DNA from 2 places in the Pseudomonas sp. GW823-FHT02C02 genome. Region 1 is predicted to be linked to the other one. Evidence: predicted binding sites of a transcription regulator. Region 1 holds the regulator's gene; the other holds the start of a gene.

The links. Region 1 encodes sigma-54, which starts transcription at its own class of promoters, with help from an activator protein. Its sites were predicted from a motif close to ANTGGCATNNANNTTGCTNT; they were not measured.
Region 2: AC1ROI_RS17840 (CmpA/NrtA family ABC transporter substrate-binding protein) is a predicted target of sigma-54. The motif match lies at 1,993-2,012, and genes of this name have one in related genera.

Annotation. Positions count from the first base shown of each region.
Region 1 covers NZ_JBXAJV010000005.1:61,539-68,722, forward strand. Annotated here, with positions in the region: gene AC1ROI_RS10240 (class II fumarate hydratase) at 1-108, shown strand, start outside; gene AC1ROI_RS10245 (DUF2753 family protein) at 136-564, shown strand; gene AC1ROI_RS10250 (superoxide dismutase) at 566-1,177, shown strand; gene AC1ROI_RS10255 (ZIP family metal transporter) at 1,208-2,101, shown strand; gene AC1ROI_RS10260 (HPr family phosphocarrier protein) at 2,110-2,385, opposite strand; gene rapZ (RNase adapter RapZ) at 2,401-3,258, opposite strand; gene ptsN (PTS IIA-like nitrogen regulatory protein PtsN) at 3,261-3,725, opposite strand; gene hpf (ribosome hibernation-promoting factor, HPF/YfiA family) at 3,738-4,046, opposite strand; gene AC1ROI_RS10280 (RNA polymerase factor sigma-54) at 4,121-5,614, opposite strand; gene lptB (LPS export ABC transporter ATP-binding protein) at 5,799-6,524, opposite strand; gene lptA (lipopolysaccharide transport periplasmic protein LptA) at 6,524-7,072, opposite strand; gene lptC (LPS export ABC transporter periplasmic protein LptC) at 7,059-7,184, opposite strand, start outside.
Region 2 covers NZ_JBXAJV010000009.1:119,646-126,829, reverse strand. Annotated here, with positions in the region: gene AC1ROI_RS17845 (ANTAR domain-containing response regulator) at 71-646, opposite strand; gene AC1ROI_RS17840 (CmpA/NrtA family ABC transporter substrate-binding protein) at 662-1,873, opposite strand; gene AC1ROI_RS17835 (quinone-dependent dihydroorotate dehydrogenase) at 2,105-3,124, shown strand; gene rmf (ribosome modulation factor) at 3,439-3,654, opposite strand; gene rlmKL (bifunctional 23S rRNA (guanine(2069)-N(7))-methyltransferase RlmK/23S rRNA (guanine(2445)-N(2))-methyltransferase RlmL) at 4,186-6,462, shown strand; gene AC1ROI_RS17820 (sensor domain-containing diguanylate cyclase) at 6,604-7,184, shown strand, end outside.

The sequences.
Region 1 (7,184 bases):
CAACAGGGGCGTCCGGTGATCGATGTCGCCCTGGAGCACACCGACCTGACGCGCAGCCAACTGGAAGAATTACTCAACCCAGAGAAGCTCACCGCAGGCGGCGTGTAATCACCGCTACCGCTTTGGAGGCTCACCATGGAGCACTGGAAACGCACGATCGAAAGGGCCAATCGCCATTTCATGCTGGGCGAATTGGTCGATGCCCGCGAGGCTTACTTGCAGGCACTTGCCCTGGCCCAGGTGTTGTTCGAGCGCTGGGCGGATGCCGACGAAGCGGTGGCGGCCTGCGTGATTTCCCATCACAACCTGGCGGATCTGCATTTGCGTCTGAACCAGCCGGAGGAGAGCGCCGAATATTTGTGCGCGATCCATCAGCGGTTGTTGCAAACCCTGCAGGACCCGCGCCTGCCCCCGGCACTGCGTGAAGCCGCAAAGCACCAAAGCAGCAAAACCTATGTCGAGCTGCTGAATTTCATCAGCGACCACGGCGAATATCCGCGCACCCACCGTTTGCTGCACACCGATACCGCATCGTCTGCGCCTCTACACCATGGAGTCCATTGAAATGGCTTTTACCTTGCCTGCCCTGCCTTACGCTTACGATGCCCTGGAACCGCATATCGATGCGCAGACCATGGAGATCCATTACACCAAGCACCACCAGACCTACATCAATAATCTCAACGCCGCGGTCGAAGGCACCGAATTTGCCGAGTGGTCGGTGGAAAAACTGGTCGCCAGCGTCCGGCAGCTGCCGGAAAAACTCCGCGCGGCGGTGATCAATCAGGGCGGCGGCCACGCCAACCATTCGCTGTTCTGGGAAGTGATGGCGCCTCACGGTGGCGGCAAACCCGAAGGTGCGCTGGCCAAGGCGATTGATGAGCAACTGGGTGGCCTGGACAGTTTCAAGGATGCCTTCACCAAAGCTGCGCTGACCCGCTTTGGCAGTGGCTGGGCCTGGCTCAGCGTCACGCCGCAAAAGACCCTGATAGTGGAAAGTAGCGGCAACCAGGACAGCCCGCTGATGAATGGCAATACGCCGATCCTTGGCCTGGATGTGTGGGAGCACGCTTACTACCTGCAATATCAGAACCGTCGTCCGGAATACATCAATGCGTTCTACAACGTGATCAATTGGCCTGAAGTCGCTACGCGTTATCAGGCTGCGCTGGTTTAAGTCCTCTATAAAAACAATCCAAGGCTGACTATGGGCACTGAAACACTGACGTTTGGCAGCGGACGAATGTTTCGTTACGCGTTGGGATCGCTGTTGCTGCTGGCGGGCATGTCGTTGTTGGTCGCGCACGGACTGGCGTGGCTCGATCTCGAACCCAAGCTACTGCGTGCACTGCAGGGCGGGGCGATTTGTGCCCTGGGCACTGCGTTGGGTGCGGTTCCGGTGCTGGTGATTCGCCGCATGCCGCAGGCGGTCAGCGATACGTTGCTCGGTTTTGGTGCCGGAGTGATGCTCGCGGCGACGGCGTTTTCGCTGATCGTTCCGGGGATCTCGGCTGCTGAAAGCCTGGGGCTGACACCCTGGGCGGCCAGTGGCCTTATCAGCTTCGGCATCATGCTTGGCGCGTTCGGGCTGTTTCTGGTGGACCGTAAAGTGTCGGGCGCCTCGCCGGAAATGCTCGTTGGAGCCCTGGAGCGCCCGGTCATCCCGCCACGGATCTGGTTGTTTGTATTTGCCATCATTGCCCATAACATCCCCGAAGGCATGGCAGTCGGGGTTTCGGCCGGTGGTGGGATGCCGGATGCTGACAGCCTGGCTATGGGCATTGCGTTGCAGGATGTGCCGGAAGGGTTGGTGATTGCGCTGGTACTGGCAGGGGCGGGGATGTCGCGGGTCAAAGCTTTCCTGATCGGTGCGGCATCAGGTCTGGTGGAGCCGGTCTTTGCGCTGTTGTGCGCCTGGCTGGTGAGCCTGGCCGAATTGCTGTTGCCGTTAGGGTTGGCGTTGGCGGCGGGGGCGATGTTGCTGGTGGTCACCCATGAAGTGATTCCCGAGTCGCGGCGCAATGGTCACGACAAGCTGGCGAGTCTTGGGTTGTTGATCGGGTTTTGTTTGATGATGGTGATGGATACGGCGCTCGCTTAGGCGAATGTTCAACCGCCTTCGTCGAAGAAGTTATTGATCAGTGCGACCAGCGCATCCATCGCTTCCTGTTCCTGCTCGCCTTCAGTGCTCAGGTGGATTTTGGTGCCCTTGCCGGCGGCGAGCATCATCATGGCCATGATGCTTTTGCCATCGACCGCGGATTCTGGCGTACGACCTACTCTGATGGTGCAACCCGGGAACTGACCCGCAACGCCAACGAATTTTGCCGAAGCGCGGGCATGAAGGCCCAGCTTGTTGATGATTTCAATTTCCCGAGCAGGCATCGCGATGTGAATCCTTTAGCTGAGGTCGCGGTGGCGAACCTGGACGTTCTTCAGGGATTGTTGCAGGACCTGGCCCAGACGTTCGGTCAGGTAGACGGAGCGGTGGTGCCCGCCGGTGCAGCCAATGGCGATGGTGACATAAGCGCGGTTGCTGGCGGCAAAGCGCGGCAACCACTTGAGCAGGTACGTGGAGATGTCCTGGAACATCTCTTCGACGTCCGGTTGTGCCGCCAGGTATTCGGCCACCGGTTGATCAAGCCCGGATTGGTCGCGCAATTCCGGCTTCCAGTAAGGGTTGGGCAGGCAGCGCACGTCGAACACCAGGTCTGCATCAACCGGCATGCCCCGCTTGAACCCGAAAGACTCCACCAGGAACGCCGTGCCCGCTTCCGGCTGGTTCAGCAGACGCAGCTTGATGGTATCGCGCAGCTGATACAGGTTCAGGTTGGTGGTATTCACCTTGAGGTCCGCCAGATCGGCGATCGGACCCAGCAGGGCACTTTCGTCCTGAATTGCCTCGGCCAGCGAGCGATTGGCGTTGCTCAGCGGGTGGCGGCGGCGGGTTTCCGAGAAGCGTTTGAGCAACGTTTCTTCGTCGGCGTCCAGGTACAGCACATCACACTTGATATGCCGGCTGCGGACTTCTTCAAGCAATTCCGGAAACCGCGACAGGTGACTCGGCAGGTTGCGAGCATCGATGGATACCGCGACCAGCGGTTGTGCCAGCTCGGTATGAATCAGCGCGCGCTCGGCCAGTTCCGGCAGCAATCCGGCGGGCAGGTTGTCGATGCAGTAGTAGCCGTTGTCCTCGAGAACATCGAGTGCGGTACTTTTACCTGAGCCGGATCGGCCACTGACGATGATCAAGCGCATGGTTAATGACCGTTTTGCTCGTCCAGGACAACCTGATACAAGGCTTCATTGCTCGGGGCGCTGCGCAGTTTTTCGCGCACTTCCTTGCGGTCGAGCATGCTGGCGATCTGGCGCAGTAACTCCAGGTGCGCATCGGTAGCGGCTTCCGGGACCAGCAGAACGAACAGCAGGTCAACCGGGGCGCCGTCGATGGCGTCGAAATCAATGGGTGCATCAAGGTGCATCAGGGCGCTGATGGGCAAGGTGCAGCCCTTCAGGCGGCAGTGGGGAATGGCGATGCCGTTGCCAAAACCGGTTGAGCCGAGTTTTTCACGGGCAATCAGAGCCTCGAAGACATCTTGCATCTCCAGATCCGGCACTTCTTTGTGGATAAGGTTGGCAATTTGCTCGAGGGCTTTCTTTTTACTGCCGCCCGGCACGTTCACGAGGGAACGGCCGGGGGTCAGGATGCTTTCAAGTCGGATCATGGGTTGGGAGTGTTAACGACCGGTCGCGCCCTGGAGGAGGCTTTGGGTCTTTTCCTTATGCTTTTTGAGTTGTTTATCCAGCTTGTCGGTCAGTGCGTCGATCGCCGCGTACATATCGGTATGCTCCGCGTTTGCGACCACTTCATTGCCGGGAATATGCAGCGTGGCTTCGATTTTCTGCTTGAGCTTTTCGACCGTCATCGTGACCTGCACGTTGGTGATCTTGTCGAAATGCCTCTCTAATCGTTCGAGTTTTTCGCCGATGTAGGTGCGAAGAGGTTCGGTCACTTCCAGTTGGTGTCCACTGATGTTGACTTGCATACAGCTTCTCCTTCGTTGCCAGTGCATAAAGCGGCAGGCAGAAATGCCTGCCACTGGAACGCTGTGGCGTGGCTCTACATCAACCGCTTGCGTTCGCTCGAAGGCGCGATCCCGAGGGATTCGCGGTACTTGGCGACGGTGCGGCGAGCCACCTGAATGCCTTGTGCCTCCAGTAAACCAGCGATCTTGCTGTCACTCAACGGCTTTTTCTGATTTTCCGCGGCAACCAGTTTTTTGATGATCGCGCGGATCGCTGTGGACGAGCATTCACCGCCTTCGGAGGTGCTGACGTGGCTGGAGAAAAAGTATTTCAGTTCATATATGCCCCGAGGGGTATGCATGAATTTTTGCGTGGTGACCCGTGAAATCGTCGACTCGTGCATCCCCACCGCTTCGGCGATGTCATGCAGGACCAGCGGCTTCATCGCTTCGTCGCCGTATTCAAGAAAGCCGCGCTGATGCTCGACGATCTGAGTGGCTACTTTCATCAGGGTTTCGTTGCGGCTTTGCAGGCTCTTGATGAACCAGCGGGCCTCTTGCAACTGATTGCGCATGAAGGTGTTGTCGGCGCTGGTGTCGGCGCGGCGCACAAAACCGGCGTATTGGGCGTTGACCCGCAGCCGTGGCACCGATTCCTGGTTCAGCTCGACCAGCCAGCGCTCATTGTCCTTGCGCACGATCACGTCAGGGACAACATATTCGGCTTCACTGGACTCGATCTGCGAGCCCGGGCGCGGGTTGAGGCTCTGCACCAGCTCGATGACCTGGCGCAGTTCATCTTCCTTGAGCTTCATGCGACGCATGAGCTGGCTGTAATCGCGGCTGCCGAGCAGGTCGATGTAGTCGGTGACCAGGCGTTTCGCTTCGGCCAGCCAAGGCGTCTTGGCTGGCAGTTGGCGCAATTGCAGCAGCAGGCATTCGCCCAGGTTGCGGGCGCCAATGCCGGCCGGTTCGAATTGCTGGATGCGGTGCAGGACGGCTTCGATTTCGTCCAGTTCGATGTCCAGTTCCGGATCGAAGGCCTCGAGAATTTCCTCGAGGGTTTCGTCCAGGTAGCCCTGATTGTTGATGCAGTCGATCAGGGTCACGGCGATCAGACGATCGGTGTCGGACATCGGTGCCAGGTTCAGTTGCCACAACAAATGGCTTTGCAGGCTTTCGCCGGCCGATGTGCGGGTGGTGAAATCCCACTCGTCGTCATCGTTGCTCGGCAAGCTGCTGGCACTGGTCTGGTAGACGTCTTCCCACGCGGTATCAACGGGCAGCTCGTTGGGAATGCGCTCGTTCCAGTCGCCTTCCTCGAGGTTATCCACCGTCGGGGCGGTTTCCTGGTAGGAGGGTTCCGAAATGTCGGCGTTGGGGAGCTGTTCGGCTTTGTCGGCCAAGGGGTCGGCGTTATCGAAGTCGTCGCCTTCTTCCTGGCGTTCGAGCATCGGATTGGACTCCAGGGCCTCCTGGATTTCCTGTTGCAGGTCCAGGGTCGACAATTGGAGCAGGCGGATGGCCTGTTGCAGCTGCGGTGTCATCGTCAGCTGCTGGCCCATTCTCAAGACTAGCGATGGTTTCATGGCAGGGGCTTAACACCTTATTCGCCGGCGCACATGCGCCATCCACTACAGGGCGCCGGAGCGCCAAACATAAGCAAATTATATGCCCGAAACTGCAGCGTTTGCCTAGAGCGCTGTAACAATAAAAAAGTATTGATTTTTTATCGCGACGAGCGCTCGGACAATCAGCCAGACACCTTACTGCTTAAAGGCGGAATTCATGGCCCAGATACACTTCCTTGACCAGTTCGTTGGCCAGGATGGTGGCGGAGTCACCTTCGGCGATCAGTTGACCATCGTTGACGATGTAGGCGGTTTCGCAGATATCCAGGGTTTCACGGACGTTGTGGTCAGTGATCAGCACGCCAATGCCTTTGGCCTTGAGGTGGTAGATGATCTGCTTGATGTCGCCCACCGAAATAGGGTCCACACCGGCGAATGGTTCGTCGAGGAGGATGAATTTCGGGTTGGTGGCCAGTGCCCGGGCGATTTCCACCCGACGACGTTCACCACCGGACAGGCTCATGCCTAGGTTGTCGCGGATGTGGCTGATGTGGAATTCCTGCAGCAGGCTTTCCAGTTCCTTGCGACGCTCGGCCTTGTCGAGTTCCTTGCGGGTCTCGAGGATGGCCATGATGTTATCGGCGACCGAGAGTTTACGGAAGATCGACGCTTCTTGCGGAAGATAGCCGATACCGGCCTTCGCACGACCATGCATTGGCTGGTGGCTGACGTCCAGGTCGTCGATCAGCACGCGACCCTGATCGGCCTGCACCAGGCCGACGATCATGTAGAAACAGGTGGTCTTGCCGGCGCCGTTAGGGCCTAGCAGGCCGACGATTTGACCGCTGTCGATGGACAGGCTGACGTCACGCACGACCTGGCGGCTCTTGTAGCTCTTGGCCAGATGCTGAGCTTTCAGAGTTGCCATTAAGGAGCCTTTTTCGCGTCGTTTTTCGGCTTGGGCTGGATCACCATGTCGATGCGCGGACGCGACTCGGTAACCTTGCTACCCGTAGCACGCCCGGCGCTCGCAAGCTTTTTCTGGGTGTCGTAGACGATTTTCTCGCCCTGGGTGACGTTGTTGTCCTTGTCGACGACTTTTGCCTTGTCGATCAGCACGACGCGGTTTTGCGAGGCGTGGTACTGGATGGTCACGCCCCAGCCCTGAACAGGCTTGGTGTCGCCGGCCGTCTGCATCTGCTCGAAGTAGGCGAGGTTGCCCACCGAGGTCACCACGTCGATGTCGCCAGCCGGGGTACGGGTGATGGTCACGGTATTACCGGTGACCTTCATCGAGCCCTGAGTGATGATCACGTCACCTTTATAGGTGGCAACGCCATTCTTGTCGTCCAGTTGGGCGTCGTCGGCCTGAATGCGGATAGGCTGCTCTTGATCGTTCGGCAGAGCCCAGGCGCTCACGCTTCCCAGTGCTGCGCCCAGACTGAGCAAAATAGGGAGAGTTTTAACGAGCCTCATACTGTCCTCTTACGTTCGATAGCAGGTGTATCCTGCTTTCTTTCAAATACGCTTTCATTCCGTTGCCTGTCGATACACCGCCAGCGCCGTCGATTCTAACGGGTTGATCGGT
Region 2 (7,184 bases), on a different contig from region 1:
TTCAGATGTCGTGGGCACCTGTAGGAGCGAGGCTTGCCCGCGAAGGCGTCTTCACAGACTTCGCAAGGCTTCAGCCGAGCAGTTCACTCATGGCAATAATCTGCTCCGCCACCTGAATCAGTTTCTGCTGCCGGCTCATGGCCTGGCGGCGCATGAGGGTGTAAGCCTCTTCCTCGTTGCAGTCCTTCATCTTCATCAACAGCCCCTTGGCCAGCTCGATGCGCTTGCGCTCGGCCAGTTGCTGGTCGCGGGCGTTGAGCTGGGCGCGCAGGGCCTGGTCGCTTTCAAAGCGCGCCATGGCCACGTCGAGAATCGGCTGCAAGCGTTGTGCGTGAATGCCTTCGACGATGTAGGCACTGACCCCGGACTTGATTGCCTGGCGCATCACATCGGGGTCATGTTCATCGGTAAACATCACAATCGGTCGCGGTTGGTCGCGGCTCACGAGCACCACTTGCTCCATCACATCGCGGCTGGGTGACTCGGTATCGATCAAAATCACATCCGGACGCACCGTTTCGACGCGCGCGGGCAGGTCGATGGTCAGGCCGGATTCGTCGATCACCTCGAACCCGGCTTCGGTCAGGGCTGCTTTCAGGCGACCGACTTTCTTCGCGGTGTCGTTGATCAGCAGGATACGCAACATATTCGCAATCTCCTGTCAGCGGCTGGCGATTCGGTGCGAGCTTTCGCTCATTGCGTGCAGCTTGAAACTGCGGGCATAGCCGGTCGGGTCGGAGCCGTCCCAGACTTTGCCGTCGATCAATTGGCTGCTGCGCATGTCCTCACCCTCGGCGGCAACACCGACTGCGCTGGCGGCCTCACGATACAAGTCTAGTTGCTGGACCTCACGGGCCACGCCGAGGTAATCCGGGTCGTCGCGCAACAAGCCCCAGCGGCGGAACTGGGTCATGAACCACATACCATCGGACAAGTACGGCACGTTGACCTCACCGCCCGCATGGAAACGCAGCGCGTGCGGGTCCTGCCAGCGATTGCCGAGGCCATCGGCGTAGTCGCCAAGCAAGCGCGGTTCGATGCAATCGAGCGGTGCATCAAGGTATTCGGGCGCGCTCAACAGCTTCGCGGTGCTGCGGCGGTTCTCGCTGCCGTCTTCAATGAAGCGGCTGGCTTCGAGGATCGCCATCACCAACGCCCGGGCGGTGTTGGGGTACTGCTCGACAAAGGCGCGAGTGCAGCCGAGGACTTTTTCCGGGTGATCGGGCCAGATGGTCTGGGTCGTTGCCATGGTGAACCCCAGATTCTGCTTCACCGCGCTGGCGGACCACGGTTCGCCGACGCAGAAGCCGTCGATGCGTCCGGCTTGCAGGTGCGCGACCATCTGTGGTGGTGGCACCACCACGCTGTCGACGTCCTGCAACGGATGAATGCCCTGACTCGCGAGCCAGTAATACAGCCACATGGCGTGGGTGCCTGTCGGAAATGTCTGGGCGAAGGTCAGTTTTGGGCGACTTTGGTGCACGTGCCGGTCCAGTGCTTCAGGACTGGTCACCCCCAAGGCCTGCAAGCCATGAGAAAGGTTGATGCTCTGGCCGTTCTGGTTCAGGCCCATGAGCACCGCCATGTCGGTCGGCGCCACGCCGCCGATGCCCAGGTGCACGGCGTAGATCAGGCCGTACAGGCTGTGGGCGGCGTCGAGTTCGCCGCTGACCAGTTTGTCCCGCAGGTTGGCCCAGGACGACTGGCGCTTGAGGTTCAGGGTCAGGCCGTAAGGCTGCGCGAAACCCTGCGTGGCCGCGACCACCACCGAGGCGCAGTCACTCAGGGCCATGAAGCCGAGGTTGATCTCAGTCTTTTCCGGGGCATCACTGCCATTGACCCAGGCCAGTGGGCCCGCTGTGGTTTCATTCATGGTTAAACACCTTCCAAAAAAAAGCGTCGTACCGGGCTGCTTGCCAGGGCAAGGCCAAGTGACGACGCCTTTGTCTTTCGACTCATCCCGCCGTTGGCATGAGTGCTGATGTCAGTGAGGGTGCAAGGCATATGCCATCGTCCGCTGATTTTGTTGCGCGCCTCGCTTGCGGCACCGATGCCCGGCTATAATCGCCGCCTCATTTCGCCGCCATTCGAGTCAAAACCGCCCATGTACACCCTGGCCCGTCAGCTGTTGTTCAAACTTTCCCCGGAAACCTCCCACGATCTGTCCCTGGACCTGATCGGCGCGGGCGGGCGTTTGGGCCTCAACAGTCTGCTGTGCAAGGCGCCGGCGAAAATGCCGGTCAGCGTCATGGGCCTGGAGTTTCCGAACCCGGTCGGTTTGGCGGCCGGTCTGGACAAGAACGGTGCGGCCATCGACGGGTTTGCCCAGCTGGGTTTCGGCTTTGTCGAAATCGGTACCATCACCCCGCGTCCGCAGCCGGGTAACCCCAAGCCACGGATTTTCCGTCTGCCGGAGGCCGAGGCGATCATCAACCGCATGGGGTTCAACAACCTCGGCGTCGATCACCTGCTGGCACGCGTGGCGGCGGCCAAGTACAAGGGCGTGCTGGGCATCAACATCGGCAAGAACTTCGATACGCCGGTTGAGCGCGCGGTCGACGATTACCTGATCTGCCTGGACAAGGTCTACGCCCACGCCAGTTACGTGACGGTCAACGTCAGCTCGCCGAACACCCCGGGCCTGCGCAGCCTGCAATTCGGCGATTCGCTCAAGCAATTGCTGGCTGATCTGGCGACCCGTCGCGCGGAACTGGCCCTGCGCCACGGCAAACATGTACCGCTGGCGATCAAGATCGCGCCGGACATGACCGATGAAGAAACCGCTCAGGTCGCGCAAGCGCTGATCGAAACCGGGATGGACGCAGTGATTGCCACCAACACCACCCTGAGCCGTGTGGGCGTTGAAGGCATGGAGCATGGTGATGAGGCGGGCGGTCTGTCCGGCGCACCGGTTCGCGACAAGAGCACCCACACCGTGAAGGTACTGGCGGCGGAACTGGCGGGTCGCTTGCCAATCATCGCCGTGGGCGGCATCACCGAAGGCAAGCATGCGGCTGAGAAAATCACTGCGGGTGCTAGCCTGGTGCAGCTCTATTCCGGCTTCATCTACAAAGGCCCGGCGCTGATTCGCGAGTCCGTCGACGCCATCGCGGCGCTGCGCTGAAGGGCTGAGCAGGTCCTGGCGCTGAGGTTTTCTGTGGCGAGGGAGCTTGCTCCCGCTCGGCTGCGAAGCAGTCGTAAACCCCGCAACCGCGTTTTACCTGACACTCCGAGTTGTGACTGGTTCTGGGGCCGCTTCGCAGCCCAGCGGGAGCAAGCTCCCTCGCCACAAAAGCAGTGTTCAGATTCCAGGTAATTGGCGGGCATAAAAAAGGGCTCCTCGAAGGAGCCCCTGGGCCGGAGCCCGCCGCCCGGATGGGGCGTGCGTGGTAAGTCGTTACGTAATCAGATTGTCGTGTCGGAGTGTTGTGCCCTGTGTTAGCCGACGGCGTGAAGTTCGTTGAGTCTGTGGATTCCCGCAGTGCCGGTCATACCGTCCCAGTTGTCGCCGCGTCCTTCTCGCCAGCCGTTAATCCAGGCTTGGCGTACCGACGGTAGAGTAAATGGGCAAAGCTCACGGGATTTGCCACCAACGCCATATTGATATCCGCGCAAAAATGCTCTTTCCAACGGATCACGCTTAAGTCTTCTCATAGGGTGTTGCCCTCACTTGTTGACTGTATTTATCGCGTCGACCTCAATTGAGGTCTGGCAGAAAAAAACTCCTGCCGTTGGGGCTCGCTGCCGGCGTCGCGAGCCAAGGTGTTGACGTCGTTGCGGCGTCAACCTGTGTTGAGTTCTAACCAATGCGTCACATCGAGGGAATGATCGTTTTGTCATAAGAACGTAACCATAAAGATGCAACGGCCATAAGTAACTCGATGTTTGTCCCGTGTTTCTTGGTCAAAGCCCTGTATGATCGGCCCCCCACAGAATGATGGAGTTAATCCTTTGTGAGAATGGATCCTGTTAAGCAGGACGATTATTCGACGAAGGGTCGACTTATGACATTTTGTTGCATCAACTTTTTTATCTGCCTGTGCATCTAAGCTCTTCTAACCTGAGCAGCACAGGTGGGACGGCACACCTTCGTGCCACGCGGGCGCTCTTTTAGAAAAGCGCCTGATTGAAAACCGGGCCGGCAATGCGTTGCCGGTTCACTTAGCTAAAGGCTCTGAGATTCCAATGTCCGATCAATTCGAAATCTTCCTCACTTGTCCCAAAGGCCTTGAAGGCCTGCTGATCGAGGAAGCCGTCGGGCTTGGCCTTGAAGAAGCACGTGAGCACACCTCTGCCGTGCGCGGTATGGCCACCATGGAAACCGCTTATCGCCTGTGCCTGTGGTCGCGTCTGGCGAACCGGGTGCTGCTGGTGCTCAAGCGTTTCCCGATGAAGGACGCCGAAGACCTGTACCACGGCGTACTCGACATCGAGTGGCAAGACCACATGCTCAATGACGGCACCCTGGCCGTCGAGTTCAGCGGCCACGGCTCGGGCATCGACAATACGCACTTCGGCGCCCTGAAAGTCAAAGACGCCATCGTCGACAAACTGCGCACTCCGCAGGGCGATCGTCCGTCCATCGACAAGCTCAACCCGGACCTGCGCATTCACCTGCGCCTGGACCGTGGCGAAGCGATTCTCTCCCTCGACCTCTCCGGTCACAGCCTGCACCAGCGCGGTTATCGTTTGCAGCAGGGCGCGGCGCCGCTGAAGGAAAACCTCGCGGCCGCGATCCTGATCCGTTCCGGCTGGCCACGCATTGCGGCCGAAGGCGGCGCACTGGCTGACCCGATGTGCGGTGTCGGTACGTTCCTCGTCGAAGCGGCGATGATCGCCGCCGACATGGCGCCGAACCTGCGTCGCGAACAGTGGGGCTTCACCGCCTGGCTCGGCCACGTGCCGGCGCTGTGGAAAAAGCTCCACGAAGAAGCCACCGAACGCGCCGCCGCCGGCCTGGCCAAGCCACCGCTGTGGATTCGCGGTTACGAAGCCGATCCGCGCCTGATTCAACCGGGCCGCAACAACGTCGAACGTGCGGGCCTTAGCGAGTGGATCAAGATCTACCAGGGCGAAGTCGGCACGTTCGAGCCACGTCCGGACCAGAACCAGAAAGGTCTGGTGATCTGCAACCCGCCATATGGCGAGCGTCTGGGCGACGAGGCGAGCCTGCTCTACCTCTACCAGAACCTTGGCGAGCGTCTGCGTCAGGCCTGCCTGAACTGGGAAGCGGCGGTGTTCACCGGCGCGCCGGACCTGGGCAAGCGCATGGGCATCCGCAGCCACAAACAGTATTCATTCTGGAACGGCGCCTTGCCGTGCAAGTTGCTGCTGATCAAAGTCACGCCGGACCAGTTCGTCACCGGCGAGCGTCGCACCCCGGAACAGCGTCAGGTCGAGCGCGAACAAGTTCAAGCCGAAGTCGAAGTCGCCGACAACGACGTAGCACCGGGCAAATACGAGAAGTACAACAAGAACGGCAACCCGATCAAACCGGCCCCGGTAGTGATCGAGCAACCGCGCTTGAGCGAAGGCGGGCAGATGTTCGCCAACCGCCTGCAAAAGAACCTCAAGGCGTTGGGCAAGTGGGTCAAGCGCGAGGGCATTGATTGCTACCGCGTCTACGATGCCGACATGCCGGAATATTCCATGGCCATCGACCTGTATCACGATTGGGTCCACGTCCAGGAATACGCTGCGCCGAAGTCCATCGACCCGGAAAAAGCCTCGGCGCGCATGTTCGATGCCCTGGCGGCGATTCCGCAGGCCCTGAACATCGACAAGAGCCGCGTGGTGGTCAAGCGCCGCGAGCGTCAGAGCGGCACCAAGCAATACGAACGCCAAGCGGCCCAGGGCAAGTTTGTCGAGGTTAACGAAGGCGGCGTGAAGCTGCTGGTCAACCTCACCGACTACCTCGACACCGGACTGTTCCTCGACCACCGCCCAATGCGTATGCGCATCCAGAAAGAGGCGGCCGGCAAGCGCTTCCTCAACCTGTATTGCTACACCGCGACCGCCAGCGTTCACGCGGCCAAGGGCGGCGCGCGCAGCACTACCAGCGTCGACCTGTCGAAAACCTACCTGGACTGGGCGCGTCGCAACCTGTCACTGAACGGTTTCTCCGACAAGAACCGTCTGGAGCAGGGTGACGTGATGGCGTGGCTCGATGCCTGCCGTGACGAGTACGACCTGATCTTCATCGACCCGCCGACGTTCTCCAACTCCAAGCGCATGGAAGGGATCTTCGACGTGCAGCGCGACCAGGTGCAGTTGATCGACCTGGCCATGGCGCGCCTGGCGCCGGGCGGCGTGTTGTACTTCTCCAACAACTTCCGCAAGTTCACGCTCGAGGAAAACCTCAGCGCGCGTTATGCCGTTGAAGAAATCACCGCCCAGACCATCGATCCGGATTTCGCCCGTAATGGCAAGATCCACCGAGCCTGGAAAATCACGGCTCGTTGACACTTGCAGGGATTGGATCCACAGAGCCTTGATTTTAAAGGCTCTTGGCTTCTTTCTGTGCTGGTCAAATTGATGGCTAATAGCTATAACTCAACGCATGGCCAATGGGCTTTCCCGCACCTGGCGTTTTGAGTTGCGTTTATGTCGTTGCACGCCGTGCGCCCCAAGATCCTGGGTTTTATCAGTGAAGATGTCTCGGCCTGGCTGGTCGCGCTGCTGGTATTGCTCGTCGGTGGGGTTCTCACTGGATTGCTGGCCTGGTCGACGCTGAATCTGTATCACCATCAATTACGGCAACGTTTCCAGCTGCTCGCCAGCGAACGTTACAGCCGCATCGAAGAACGTTTCGAAGATCAGGAGCAGCGCCTCGACGGCCTGCGCCGGTTCTTCGCCAATTCCGAGTCAGTCTCCCGCGCGGAGTTCGACGGTTACACCCAACCGCTGCTGCACCGCACGCAGGCGTATTCATTCGCGGCGCGGGTCACCCGTGCCGAGCGGGCGGCGTTCGAGCGCAAGGTGCGTGAAGAAGACGGTTTGAGCGACTTCACTCTGCGTGAGCTCAATGCCAAGGGCCAGCTGCAATTGGCTGCCGAGCGGGATGAATACGTGGCGGTGCGCTACAGCCAGACCCGAAGCCGACTCGGCTCGCCGCTGGGGTACGACTTGTTTGCCCAGCCGTTACGCCGCGCCACCCTTGATCGGGCGGACAAACTGGGCAGCAT